DNA from 2 places in the Rhizobium sp. 01T444 genome. Region 1 is predicted to be linked to the other one. Evidence: riboswitches for the same ligand, from Rfam matches in the RefSeq annotation. Region 1 holds a riboswitch; the other holds the start of a gene.

Region 1 (7,105 bases):
TTCTCGGTCAGCGACGATGCCCTGATGGCGATCAGCCAGCATTATACCCGCGAAGCCGGTGTCCGTAACTTCGAACGCGAATTGATGAAGCTCGCCCGCAAGGCGGTCACAGAGATCATCAAGGGCAAGACGAAGTCGGTTCACGTCACGGCAGCGAATATCGACGATTATCTTGGCGTTCCGCGCTTCCGCCACGGCGAAGCCGAGCGTGAGGATCAGGTCGGCGTGGTCACGGGTCTTGCCTGGACGGAAGTTGGCGGCGAGTTGCTGACGATCGAAGGCGTCATGATGCCCGGCAAGGGCCGCATGACCGTCACCGGCAACCTGAAGGAAGTGATGAAGGAATCGATCTCGGCAGCGGCGTCTTACGTCCGCTCGCGCGCCGTCGATTTCGGCATCCAGCCGCCGCTCTTCGACAAGAGCGACATCCATGTGCACGTGCCGGAAGGCGCAACGCCGAAGGATGGTCCGTCTGCAGGTGTCGCGATGGCAACCGCGATCGTCTCGATCATGACTGGCATTCCGGTCAACAAGGATGTGGCAATGACGGGTGAAATCACCCTGCGCGGCCGTGTCCTGCCGATCGGCGGCCTGAAGGAAAAGCTGCTGGCCGCATTGCGCGGCGGCATCAAGAAGGTGCTGATTCCGGAAGAGAATGCCAAGGATCTGGCAGAGATTCCGGACAACGTGAAGAACAACATGGAGATCATTCCGGTCTCCCGCATGGGCGAAGTGATCAAGCATGCGCTGGTCCGTCGTCCCGAGCCGATCGAGTGGGATGGCACGGTGGAAACGCCCGTCATCGCGACTGTCGAAGGGCTCGATGATGCAGGTGCAGCCATCGCTCATTGAGCTTTGGCGGCCACATTTATGCCCAATTGTTGCAAATCCTGAAAAAGGCCGGCGGAAACGCCGGCCTTTTTTGTGAAAACGTCATGTAGACGCTTGCTTTTCCTTGATTTGCAGGGTTTTTGGGTTCTCGGCGGGCCTGATGAAAGCGATTTCTGCGCCTAGCTTACAGATTGAGTTGTTTCAAACCATTTAGAAAGGGGTGGAAACATGAACAAGAATGAACTCGTGTCCGCAGTAGCCGAAAAGGCTGGACTGACGAAGTCTGACGCAGCATCTGCCGTAGACGCAGTTTTTGATGTTGTGCAGGCCGAGCTGAAGAACAAGGGCGACATCCGTCTCGCTGGCTTCGGCAGCTTCACGGTTTCTCATCGCGCTGCCACGAAGGGTCGCAACCCGTCGACCGGCGCCGAAGTTGACATTCCGGCACGCAACGTGCCGAAGTTCACGCCCGGCAAGGGCCTGAAGGACGCCGTCAACGGCTGATACGAGATTGTCCGCCGGCCGTAAACGAGAACGGTCGCGCAGGATTTCGAGGGGGGTTCGGCATCGCCGGACCCCTTTTTGTTTTCGCCGCTTGCGGCATGCAGCGCTTTGTCTTACGACGGTGATGTTCTCAGGGCGGGGTGAAAGTCCCCACCGGCGGTAAGGGCTACGGCCTGAGCCCGCGAGCGCCTTCTCAAGCCTTGGTTTGGGAAGGGTCAGCAGATCCGGTGTGATTCCGGAGCCGACGGTTAGAGTCCGGATGAAAGAGAATGAGCATGGCCGCGCGCGGGCAGGGATCTGTCGGCGTCTGCGTTCTGTAGCCTCATGCGTCCTGATTTATGTTTGGTCCCTATTCCGGATGGAAGACATGAATCAGAATTCCCTTGCAGTTTCGCACTCCCGCGCCTTCGCCGGTGCAGCCTTCATGGTGCTTGGAGGCGTCGTCTTCTCGCTCCTCAATGTCGTCACCCAATGGCTCACGATGAAGCTTGCCTTCCCGGCGGCCTCCGCAGCCTTCTGGCAATATGGCTTCGCCTTCCTTTTCTCCTTGCCCTTCCTGCGCAAGGTTGGCCTTTCTGCCATGCGCACGGATTATCCCTGGCGGCATATCGTGCGTGTCGTCCTTGCCGCGCTCGGCGTCGAGGCTTGGGTCTCCGGCCTCGCCTCCGTGCCGATCTGGCAGGCGATCGCACTCGTCATGACCTCGCCCTTCTTCATCATTCTCGGCGCACGCCTTTTCCTCGGCGAGCGTGTTGGCCCCACTCGCTGGATGGCGACAGGTGTCGGCTTTATCGGCGCCATGATCATCCTCCAGCCATGGTCGGACAGCTTCACCTGGGCAGCACTTCTGCCTGTTATCTCGGCCCTGCTTTGGGGCGCCTCTTCGCTCATCACCAAGAGCCTGACCGGCATTGAGAAGCCGGAGACGATCACCGTGTGGCTGCTGGTGCTGCTGACGCCGATCAATGGCGGCCTGGCGCTCGCGGCGGGCTTTGTGGTGCCGACGGGCGCCGCACTTGCTCTCTTCCTTCTGGCAGGCCTCCTGACGGTCGTGGCGCAATATCTGCTGACGCTCGCCTATGCCAGTGCCGACGCTGCCTATGTGCAGCCTTTCGACGACCTGAAGCTGCCGCTGAACGTGCTCGCCGGCTGGCTTTTCTTCGGCTATGCGCCGGCTGGTTATCTGTGGCTCGGCGCTGCGCTTATCCTCGCCGCGTCGCTCTTCATCATGCGCAGCGAGATGCGTCGCGAACGGCAGGCGGCCTGACGCAAACCGTACAAAATGTCGCAGGCTGTCATGTGTCTGTCATGGCAGTCCCGCAAAAAACCTCTGTTCGATTTTTTCGACATTGGGGGATTTTCAATGACATTGTCTTCGCGCAAGGCAGCGCTCGCTGCCATGCTTTTTGCATCCGTTGCCTTCCCGGCAGCGGCCGAGCCGGTTTTCAACCGCATCGCCTCTTTCCCGGTCGCGACCAACCTGCCGGCTGACAAGGACAAGCTTTCGGCCACCTCGGCCGAAATCATTACCGCTTCGCAGGATGGTAACACGCTGATCTACAGCGACAGTCCGCTCGGCGCGATTGGCTTCATCGACATCACCGATGCCAAAGCGCCCAAGGCCGGCGGCGCGCTGATGATGGACGGTGAACCGACCTCGGTCACGACTGCAGCCGGCAAGGCGCTCGTCGCCGTCAACACCGGCGAAAGCAAGCAGAAGCCGTCAGGCCGTCTGGCGATCGTCGATATCGCCGGTAAGAAGATCGATGCCACCTGCGATCTCGGCGGCCAGCCTGATTCGATCGCCCTCAACAAGGATAGGACGCTCGGCACTATCGCGATCGAAAACGAGCGCGACGAAGATGTCAACGACGGCAAGATCCCGCAGATGCCGGCAGGCGACCTCGTCGTCTTCCAGGTCAAGACCGACGGTACCGTCGATTGTGGCACAATCAAGCACGTTGCCCTGGCCGGTCTCGCCGGCGTTGCACCCGAGGATCCGGAGCCGGAATTCGTTGCCTTCAACAGCCAGAACGAAATCGCCCTGACCCTGCAGGAAAATAACGAGATCATCATCCTCGACGGCGCGACCGGCACGGTGAAGACGCATTTCACCGCCGGCACCGTTGATCTCACCGGCATCGACACCAAGCGTGACGGCGCCCTGAAATTTACCGGCGAGAAGAAGGGCGTCCATCGCGAGCCCGACGCTGTGAAGTGGCTGGACGACAACCGTCTCGTCGTCGCCAACGAAGGCGATTATGAAGGCGGTTCGCGCGGCTTCACCATCTTCGACAAGACCGGCAAGGTCCTCTTCGAATCCGGCAGCTCCTTCGAGCGTGCCGTCGCCGCGCTCGGCCACTATCCGGAAAGCCGCTCCTCGTCGAAGGGCGTCGAGCCGGAAGGTCTCGAAGCGGCCAAGTTCGGCACTGACAACCTGTTCTTCCTGCTCGCCGAGCGCGCTTCCGTCGTCGGCGTCTACAAGGACACGGGCGCCGATCCGGAACTGCTGCAGATCCTGCCGTCGGGTATTTCTCCGGAAGGCGCGATCGCCATTCCGCAGCGTAACCTGCTTGCGACCGCCAATGAACTCGACCTCGGCAAAGACGGCGGTGCGCGTTCGCACGTGATGATCTACGAGCGCCGCGAAGGCGAGAAGGCCTATCCGCACATTGTCTCCGCCGAGAAGGACGGCAATCCGATCGGCTTTGCAGCCCTTTCGGGCCTCGCCGCCGTTCCGGGCAAGCCGGGCATGCTCTACGCCGTCAGCGACAGCGTCCTCGGTTCGCAGCCGACGATCTACACGATCGACGCCACCAAGAAGCCGGCCGTCATCACCGATGCGCTGGTCGTCAAGCGTGACGGCGCTCCGGCTCAGAAGCTCGATATCGAAGGCATCGCTGTTGCCGCCGACGGCTCCTTCTGGCTGGCTTCGGAAGGCTATACCGAGCGCCTGGTTCCGCATGCGCTCTACAATGTTACCGCCAAGGGCGACATCAAGACCGAGATCGCCCTGCCGAAGGAGTTGCTCGCCAACGAAATCCGCTACGGCTTCGAAGGTGTCACGATCATCGGTACCGGCGACGATACAACGCTGTGGATGGCCGTTCAGCGCGAGTGGAACGACGACGAGAAGGGCTTTGTGAAGCTCCTCTCCTATAACCCCAAGAAGAAGGAATGGGGCGGCGTCCGCTATCCGCTTGATAAGACCGAGAGCGGCTGGGTCGGCCTCTCCGAAATCACCGCTCAGGGCGACAGCGTCTACATCATCGAGCGCGACAACCTCGTCGGCGATGCGGCCAAGCTGAAGAAGCTCTATAAGGTCGCAATCTCCGACCTGAAGCCCGGCAAGCTCGGGGCCGAACTGCCGGTCGTCAAGAAGACGGAAGCCCATGATTTCATCGGCGACCTGAAGTCGGCCACCAATGGCTATGTTCTCGACAAGCTGGAAGGTTTCGCCTTCGACGCATCAGGCAAGGCCTATGCTGTGACCGACAATGACGGTGTGAGCGACTCCTCGGGCGAAACCCTGTTCTTCCCGGTCAACCTGACCGCTACGAACTGAGTTCGCATTCCCGCGAAATGGAAAGGCCGGGTTTTGCCCGGCCTTTTCTTTGGCTCAATCACACTGACGACCCGACGGACCTAGACCATGAATTTGGGCAGTGCGGCCGCCAATGCGTCGACGGCAAGACGGATCCTGAGCGGCAGGTGCGGTGTCTGCAGCCAAAGCGCATGGCAGTCATAGAGAAACTCCGGCTGACCCGGCAGCAGCACTTCCAGCGCTCCAGCCTGCACGCGGTCGCGGATGAGCCAGTAAGGCAGCCAGGCAAGCCCCATGCCGGCCGTTGCCGCATCTGCAATTGCATCGAGATCATCGAGCCGCAATCGGCTGTTCGGCCGAACTTCCACCGGAGGCTGGTCGCCATGCGGGAAGAGCCATGGGCTGAAGCGGGCAGAGCGTGCGTAGATGATCGCATTGTGCCTGCCGATATCTTCGATCTGCTCAGGTCTACCATGCGCATCGAGATAGCTCGCTGAGGCGCAGACCACCATGCGCTGGCGCGCGACGCGGCGCGCGATAATGCCTGACCTGTCTGCCAGTTCGCCGGTCCGGATCGCGAGATCGTAACCGTCATCGGCGAGATCGGTAATGGGATCGCTGAGCGACAGATCGAGTTCGAGGTTCGGATATCGCTTTGCAAGCTCGATCAGAACCGGAAGCACGCAATGACGCCCAAAATGCACGGGCATGGTGACACGCAGCTTGCCGCATGGTTCGGAAAGATGATCGATCGCGAGCGCATCCGCCGCCTCCGTCTCGGCAAGGATCATCCGACAGCGCTCATAATAGGCGCGCCCAAAATCCGTCAGGCTCTGGCGGCGTGTCGTCCGGCTGATAAGGCTGACCCCCAATCGCTCTTCCAGAAAGCGGATGTGCTTGCCGACCATGGGGCCAGATAGGCCGAGTGCTGCTGCCGCTGCCGCAAATGAGCCCAGATCCACGGCCTTCACGAAGACGGTCATGCTGGTGAGACGATCCATATTGCAAACCCATAGTTTCTTCTGTCTTGCTTTCTGGCGAATTTATCTTCTGTCGTCCGCTTGTCATAGCTCATTCGGTTCAATTGTTTTGGAGTCGATGGAAATGGCACGCATAATCCGCTTTCACGAGCTGGGTGGTCCCGAGGTTCTTCGCATCGAGGATGTAAATGTACCGGCACCCGGGCCGGGGCAGGTTCAAATCCGCGTCAAGGCGCTGGGCATCAACAGAGCCGAGGCGCTGCTCCGGTCCGGCAACTACATCGAGACTGCGCCTTTGCCATCTGGGCTGGGCCTCGAAGCGGCCGGCATCGTCGAGGCGGTAGGCGAGGGCGTGGATGGCTTTGCGCCGGGTGACGGCGTCAGCATCATTCCGCCGATCTCCATGGTGCGCACACCGGCTTATGGCGAACTGGTCGCATTTCCCGCTGAATACGTAGTCAGGCACCCGCCGTCGCTCTCCTGGGTGGCGGCAGCCGCGATTTGGATGCAATATCTCACGGCCTATGGCGCTCTTATCGATATTGCTCGGCTGCAGAAGGGTGATTTCATTGCCGTTACCGCGGCATCGAGCAGCGTGGGGCTTGCTGCGATCCAGATCGTCAACATGGTGGGTGCCACGCCGATCGCGATCACGAGGACCGCGGCGAAACGTCAGTCATTGCAGGATGTCGGTGCCGCGCATGTCATTGCATCGCAGGAGGAGGACCTTGAAATGCGGCTGAGGGAAATCGCCGGGGCGGACGGTGTGCGGGTCGTCTTCGACGCCGTGGCAGGCCCGATCTTCGGACCGCTGACGGCAGCAATGTCATCGGGCGGCATTCTCATCGAATATGGCGGACTGAGCTCGGCGCCGACGCCCTTTCCTCTGCCTGCCGTGCTCGGAAAATGTCTGACGCTGCGCGGCTATCTCGTTCACGAAATCACCCGCGATCCGGCCCGGCTGGACGCGGCAAAGCGGTTTATTCTGGAAGGGTTCGCATCCGGTGCTCTCAAACCCGTCATATCAAGGACATTCCCCTTCGAGCAGATCGTCGAGGCGCACCGCTTCCTGGAATCGAACGAGCAGTTCGGCAAGATTGTCGTAACGGTGTGATCCAGCACGGGCCGGATGGATAGATCAGGCCCGGCCGTCTTGGCCGGCCGGGCCTGAGCAATCAGTCAGGGCCTACCAGCGCTGATGGACATGCGGTGCGATCAGTCGCTTGTAAATCTCGCGTGTCGCCGC
Region 2 (7,105 bases), on a different contig from region 1:
TGATGGACATCAACCTGAAGGGCATCTTCCTGTCCTGCCAGGCCGAGGCGCGGGCCATGTTGAAGAACGGCCGCGGGTCGATCGTCAATATCGCCTCCATGTCGGGCGTTATCGTCAATCGCGGTTTGAGCCAGGCCCATTACAATGCCTCGAAGGCGGGCGTGATCCATATGTCGAAGTCGTTCGCCATGGAGTGGGTCGGGCGCGGCATCCGCGTCAACACGATTTCGCCGGGCTATACCGCAACGCCGATGAACACCCGGCCGGAGATGGTACATCAGACCAAGCTCTTCGAAGAACAGACGCCGATGCAGCGTATGGCCAGTGTCGATGAGATGGTCGGTCCTGCGGTCTTCCTGCTCTCGAATGCTGCAAGTTTCGTGACGGGTGTCGATCTGCTCGTTGACGGCGGCTTCTGCTGCTGGTGATGACATGCGTAAGCTGATCGCAGGCAATTGGAAAATGAACGGTCTCGTCTCCTCCCAAGCTGAGATCGAGGCGCTGAAGGGGCTAACGGGCAGTGCGACGTGCGATATCGTCGTCTGCCCGCCCTTCACGCTGATCGACCGCGCCGTGGCGCGGGTCAAGGATACGGATCTCGCCATCGGCGCGCAGGATTGCCACGCGCAGTCGTCGGGTGCCCACACGGGCGAAATTTCTGCCGAAATGCTTGCCGATCTCGGTGCGCGCTATGTCATCCTCGGACATTCCGAACGCCGTGTCCTGAACGGCGAGGACGATGAGATTGTGCTGGGGAAGGCGCTTGCCGCGCATCGGGCAGGCTTGATTTCGATCGTCTGCGTCGGTGAGACACGCCATGAGCGCGACGAAGGCCGGGCAATCGAAGTCGTCGGCGAACAACTGCGGGGATCCGTCCCCGAGGGTGCTACCAGCCGAAATCTTGTCATCGCCTATGAACCCGTCTGGGCAATCGGAACCGGACTGGTGCCGACCCACGAACAGATTGAGGAGGTCCATGCGGCGATCCGGCAGATGCTCGAAGAGCGGCTGGGCAGGGATGGCCATTCGGTCAAGATCCTCTATGGCGGCTCGGTCAAGGCATCCAATGCAGAGGCGATATTCGGGCTTCGCAATGTGGACGGAGCGCTGGTCGGCGGCGCATCGCTGAAGGCCTCGGAATTCGCAGGAATTATTTCGGCAGCCGTTTGAACTCTGAGTGCGGAGACAAGTGTCGCCGGTGCAGATCGGTGCGCTCACGCCGGCGCCGTTGAAAGGAAAAGAGAATGCAACGTTTTGAAAACAAGACCGTCGTCATTACCGGCGCAAGCCGCGGTATCGGTGCAGCGATCGCCAAACGCTTTGCGCGCGAAGGCGCCAATCTCGTCGTTTCGGCCAATGAAGACAGCGTGCATGGCGTGGCAGAACAGATCAAGTCAGATGGCGGCAAGGCTATTTCCTTCGTTGGCGACGTCACTGACAAGTCAAGCGTCAAGGTCCTTTATGACGCAGCCGAGCAGGCATTCGGCGCTGTCGACGTCTCCATCCAGAATGCCGGCGTCATCACCATCGCCCGCATCGAGGATATGACCGAGGGCGAGTGGGACAAGGTCATGGCCGTCAACACCAAAGGCGTGTTCCTCTGCGCCCAGGAAGCGATCGCCCGCATGCGCAAGCACGGCCGCGGCGGCCGTCTCATCAACACGGCCTCCGGCCAGGCGCGCGACGGCTTCATCTACACGCCGCATTATGCCGCCTCGAAGATGGGCGTCGTCGGCATCACCCAGAGCCTTGCCAAGGAAGTCGCCACCGACGGCATCACCGTCAACGCCTTCTGCCCGGGCATCATCGAGACCGACATGTGGGCCTATAACGACCAGGCATGGGGCAAGCTGCTCGGCAATTACGGCCCCGGCGAACTGATGAAGGAATGGGTCGAAGGCATTCCGATGAAGCGCGCCGGTTCCGGCGAAGACGTCGCCGGCCTCGTCACCTTCCTTGCCAGCGACGATGCAGCCTACATTACCGGCCAGACCATCAATGTCGATGGCGGCCTCATCATGTCCTAGCTCTGTTCGACAATAGGAAACGGTGCTTTCACCTCTGCGAGGCAGTTCCCGCGGCGAGATCTGCACCCAACCTCTTGCAGAACAAGGCCTTCATCATCTATCTAAGTAATGTTCTCAGGGCGGGGTGCAATTCCCCACCGGCGGTATCGAGGCAACTCGGAGCCCGCGAGCGCCTTCGTGGAAGCGAAGGGTCAGCAGATCCGGTGAGATGCCGGAGCCGACGGTCATAGTCCGGATGGAAGAGAGCAACGCAGAGGACACCGCTCGGCACGCGGTGTTTCATATGCTTGTTCGCCCAAGGGAAAATGGTGGCTTTTGACAGGCCATGTACGCCGCACACTGCGGCTAACCCTTGAAAGGCAGAGAAGATGGCAATTTCCAAAATCGAAGATGCGATCGTCGCGATTGCGCGTGGCGAGATCGTGGTCGTCGTCGACGATCGTGATCGTGAAAACGAGGGCGACCTCGTCATCGCATCCGAGGCAATCACCCCGCAGGCGATCGCCTTCATGATGAATTATGCTCGCGGCCTCATCTGTGTGGCAATGGAAGGCGAGCGGCTGGACGAYCTGCAGATCCCGCAGATGGTCCCCAACAATACCGAACTTTTGAAGACGGCTTTCACCGTGTCGGTTGACTATATTCCTGAAACGACGACCGGAATTTCGGCGGCTGACCGCGCCGCGACGGTTCGCGCACTCATTGCCGAGACGTCCCGCCCCGAGGATTTTGCGCGGCCCGGCCATATCTTCCCGTTGCGTGCGCATCCGAACGGCGTGCTTTCTCGTCCAGGTCATACCGAGGCGGCTGTCGACCTCGCAAGGCTTGCCGGCCTGTCGCCGTCAGGTGTCATCTGCGAGGTGGCCAATGATGATGGCACGATGGCACGCCTGCCCGAGCTTGAGCAGTTTGCCGAACGGCACGGCCTCCATCTGATCACAATCGAGGATCTCATTGCTTATCGGGGCGTGAGAGCGCCTGTTAAGGCCGCCTAGTAAGCGTGTCTTGGCCTGGCGTAAAAGAGCCACGGCGAGCCAAGATCGCGTGGGTGCCGTTTGTGTAGTCTGCAACGAGGCACTCGCGCTCTGGCACGGATAAGCAGCGTGAGCTATTAGCTCGACGAAGGCCCGATCACGCGGGCCTTCGATGTTTCACCATGCCTTCAGACGACGAGTGCTAGCGCCGGTCCCTGATCGTCCGTCTTGCGTTCCTGGCCGGCCGTGCCTTCCAGGCTCTCGGAAGCCAGCAGATTGAACTCCCGACGTTCTTTCTCCGATACGATCGCGAGGTCGATGACCTTCTGCAGGTTGGCGGCATGGCGGAAGGTGGGATCGTCCTGCTTTCCGGTTCTGACCGCTTCGGCAAAGCGCTGGTAGTTGGTCAGCACTGCCGGCACCTCGATGTCACGCCAGGTGGCGCTTTCAATATCGTCACCGAAGCAGCCCCGAAGATCTGAGCCGTCAGGACGATGGATGACTTCGAGGCTGCCTTTTTCGCCATAGATGCGCAGCTTCAGTTCGTTGAGATGACCGGTCGCCCAGCGTGTCGCATGGATGACGCCGAGAGCGCCATTGGCGAAATCGACAGACATGGTGAAGCTGTCATTGGCGTCGAGCATATATTCACCGATCTGTCCGCCCGGCGCCTTGTTGAAGGTCTTGAGGCGCGCAAAGACATGGTCGATATCGGTCGCGGCGCCATAAGCGGCGAAATCGAGAATATGAATGCCGACATCGCCGAGCACGCCGTTCGATCCATGGCCGGTGGACAAGCGCCACAGCCAGCGCGATTCCGTGCGCCAGTCGCCCCAGGCGCGAGACACCAACCAGCTCTGCAGATAGGAGGCCTCCACATGGCGGATGGTGCCAAGTTCGCCTGATAGCACCATCTCGCGGGCGCGCTGCAGCGGTGCGACGTTGCGATAGGTGAGGTTGACCATGTTGACGACGCCGGCGGTCTCAGCCGCTTCCGTCATCTCCAGCGCATGGGCGTAGTTTTCTGCCAGCGGCTTTTCACAGAAGACGTGCTTGCCGGCGGCGATCAGCGCCAAGCTCGTCGCATGATGTATCCGGTCAGGCGTGACGTTGGTGGCGGCATCGAATTCGCCCCAGGCGATCGCTTCCTCGAGCGTGCTGAAGCGCTTTGCGATGTTGAAATGATCAGCGAACTCATCAAGCCGGGTCCGATCGGTGTCGACGGCGCCGACCACCTCGACACCATCGATGGCGAGGAAGTTGGCAACCTGGTTTTTGGCCATCATGCCCGTGCCAAGAACAAGTAGACGCATTGCTCTTCTCCTCAGCGGTAACCGGCTTCGCCGGCTTGATGCAGTCTCGGACCACGCTCGACGATCGGCTCCAGTGCCTTCTCTACCGGCACATTTGGGGCATCGGTGATGCTCTTCAGGTCGCCCTGCGGGTTGTAGGCCCACTTCACGCCGTTGATCAGCACCTTCTGCACGTTGGCATCGTGATAGGTCGGGTAGGTTTCGTGGCCGGGGCGGAAATAGAAGATATTGCCCGCACCACGGCGCCAGGTCAGGCCAGACCGGAAAACTTCGCCGCCCTGGAACCAGGAGATGAACACCGTTTCCAGTGGCTCCGGCACCGAGAACTGCTCGCCATACATTTCTTCGTTTTCCAGCACGAAGTTTTCGCCAATGCCGGCCGCGATCGGATGGCGCTGATTGATCGTCCACAGGCGCTCGCGCTCGCCCGCCTCGCGCCATTTCAGCGCACAGGGCGTGCCCATCAGCCGCTTGAAGATCTTCGAGAAATGGCCGGAGTGCAGCACGAGCAGGCCCATGCCTTCCCACACCCGCTTGGCGACGCGCTCGACGACGGCATCGGAGACGGCACCATGGTCCTTGTGGCCCCACCAGGTCAGAACGTCGGTCTCGGCAAGCCGGGCCTCCGTCAACCCATGTTCGGGCTCCTGCAGCGTTGCCGTGGTCGCGGAAATAGCCGGATCGGTGTTCAGCGCCTTGGCGATCGTGGTGTGCATGCCGTCCGGATAGATCTCCCGGACAATGGCGTTGGTATTTTCGTGGATGTTCTCACCCCAGACGATGGTGCGAATAGACAAGTTTCTGCTCCTTCACAGCAAGTAGCGGACCGGAACCGATGGGAAGCGGTCGGATCCTGTTTGTTTGATTGGTGGTCAGGCTGCGCCCTTGAAAGGGACCTTTTCGAGTGCGCGTCCGGATTGGTCGAAACGGTGAATGCGATCCTTGACCGGCGACACGCCCAGTTGCTGGCCGGGCTGGTGGCTCGATACGCCGGTCTCTCGCACGGTCAGCGGTTCGGCCGAGCCGATGTCGAGATAAACGAAACTGTCCGAGCCGAGGATTTCTGAGTGGATGACGGTGCCGGTCCAGACAGGATCCTGATCTCTAAACTCGATATGTTCGGCTCGCACCCCGATCATGTGGGCATTATAGGGAGCCGCGAACGGGCCGGAGAGGAAGTTCATTTTCGGCGAGCCGATGAAGCCGGCGACGAAGATTGAGTTCGGGGTCTCATAGAGCTCGATCGGAGTTCCGACCTGTTCGACGACGCCATCGCGAAGAACGCAGATGCGATCGGCAAGCGTCATGGCCTCGACCTGATCGTGGGTGACATAGATCATCGTGGTGTCATGCATGCCACGGTGAAGCTTGGCGATCTCCAGCCTTGTGGCGACGCGCAACGCAGCATCAAGGTTCGACAATGGTTCGTCGAACAGGAAGACCTTCGGGTCACGAACGATGGCGCGGCCAATGGCCACGCGCTGGCGTTGGCCGCCTGAAAGCTGGCGCGGCAAGCGCTCCAGATAGGGTGAGAGCTGCAGCATGCCGGCTGCCTGTTCGACGCGCGCCTTGCATTCTTCTCTGGTTCGGCCGGAGAGCTTCATGCCGAAGGCCATATTTTCGTAGACCGTCATATGCGGATAGAGCGCATAGGACTGGAATACCATCGCGATGCCGCGCTTCGACGGGGAAAGACGATTGACCGGCTGACCATCGAAGGAAAGCGTGCCTGACGTTATGTCCTCCAGTCCTGAGATCAATCTAAGCAAGGTGGACTTGCCGCAACCGGACGGGCCGACAAAGACCATGAACTCCCCCTTCCGGATGTCCATGCTGACGCCCTTGATGACTTCGAATGCCCCGAAGCTCTTGCGGATATTGTCTAATCTAATTTGTGCCATGTCGCGCTTTCCTCAGCCTTTGACGCCGCCGGCGGTCAGCCCGGAAATGATCCGGCGTTGAAAAATAAGAACAAGGATGACGACGGGCACGGTAACGATGACCGATGCCGCCATGATATTGCCCCAGGGGATTTCGAACTGACTGCCGCCCGAAAGGAGAGCGATCGCTACCGGCACTGTCCGTTGCGCATCCGACGAGGTGAAAGTCAGGGCGAACAGAAATTCATTCCAGGCCGTGATGAAGGCAAGCAGACCGGTGGTGACCAGGGCCGGCCACATCAGCGGCATGAACACCTGCGTGATGATGACCCAGGGGGAGGCGCCATCGACGATGGCCGCTTCCTCGATCTCGATCGGCAGATCCCGCATGAAAGTCGTCAGCACCCACACCGTGAAAGGCAGAGTGAAGATCATATAGGAGAAGATCAGCGCGAAGGGCGTGTTGAAGATGCCGATCCAGCGGATGAGTTCGAATAGCCCTGCGAGCACAGCGATCTGCGGGAACATCGAGACGGACAGAATAGTCAGCATCAAGAGGGCCCGACCCCGGAAATGCACGCGGGCAAGCGCGTAGGATGCGGTCACGGCGAGCAGCAAAGAGGCGGCGACCACGAGGCAGGCAATGAGCAGCGAATTGCCGAGGCTGCGGATGAAGCTGCCGGTCGTCAACACGCCGGTATAGTTTTCCAGCGAGATCGAGGTCGGCCAGTAGGTGACCTCGAAGAGCGCGGTGCCGGCTTTGAAGCTTGTTAGGATCGCGTAATAAAACGGGAAGACCGCGATGATGACGATGACCGCGACCAGCAGATAAAACAGCGTATTCTTCGTGGCTGTGAGCAGCATCAGCGTTCGCCTCCGCCAAGATTGACGCGGCCGAGCCAGATGTAGAG

The links. A riboswitch is a leader RNA that binds a small molecule or an ion and turns the genes downstream of it on or off. The one in region 1 is predicted to bind FMN.
Region 2: it holds a riboswitch for FMN, as region 1 does, so the genes downstream of both, ribB (3,4-dihydroxy-2-butanone-4-phosphate synthase) here and AC1DTN_RS21280 (DMT family transporter) in region 1, are expected to answer to the same signal.

Annotation. Positions count from the first base shown of each region.
Region 1 covers NZ_JBFTPD010000016.1:83,184-90,288, reverse strand. The annotation lists gene lon (endopeptidase La) at 1-852, shown strand, start outside; gene hupB (DNA-binding protein HupB) at 1,060-1,335, shown strand; FMN riboswitch at 1,458-1,610, shown strand; gene AC1DTN_RS21280 (DMT family transporter) at 1,694-2,602, shown strand; gene AC1DTN_RS21275 (esterase-like activity of phytase family protein) at 2,699-4,900, shown strand; gene AC1DTN_RS21270 (LysR family transcriptional regulator) at 4,981-5,880, opposite strand; gene AC1DTN_RS21265 (zinc-dependent alcohol dehydrogenase family protein) at 5,984-6,973, shown strand; gene AC1DTN_RS21260 (aldo/keto reductase) at 7,046-7,105, opposite strand, start outside.
Region 2 covers NZ_JBFTPD010000007.1:134,815-141,919, reverse strand. The annotation lists gene AC1DTN_RS13355 (SDR family oxidoreductase) at 1-428, shown strand, start outside; gene tpiA (triose-phosphate isomerase) at 433-1,170, shown strand; gene AC1DTN_RS13345 (glucose 1-dehydrogenase) at 1,245-2,027, shown strand; FMN riboswitch at 2,134-2,278, shown strand; gene ribB (3,4-dihydroxy-2-butanone-4-phosphate synthase) at 2,396-3,022, shown strand; gene AC1DTN_RS13335 (Gfo/Idh/MocA family protein) at 3,190-4,314, opposite strand; gene AC1DTN_RS13330 (ThuA domain-containing protein) at 4,326-5,111, opposite strand; gene AC1DTN_RS13325 (ABC transporter ATP-binding protein) at 5,187-6,215, opposite strand; gene AC1DTN_RS13320 (carbohydrate ABC transporter permease) at 6,228-7,058, opposite strand; gene AC1DTN_RS13315 (carbohydrate ABC transporter permease) at 7,058-7,105, opposite strand, start outside.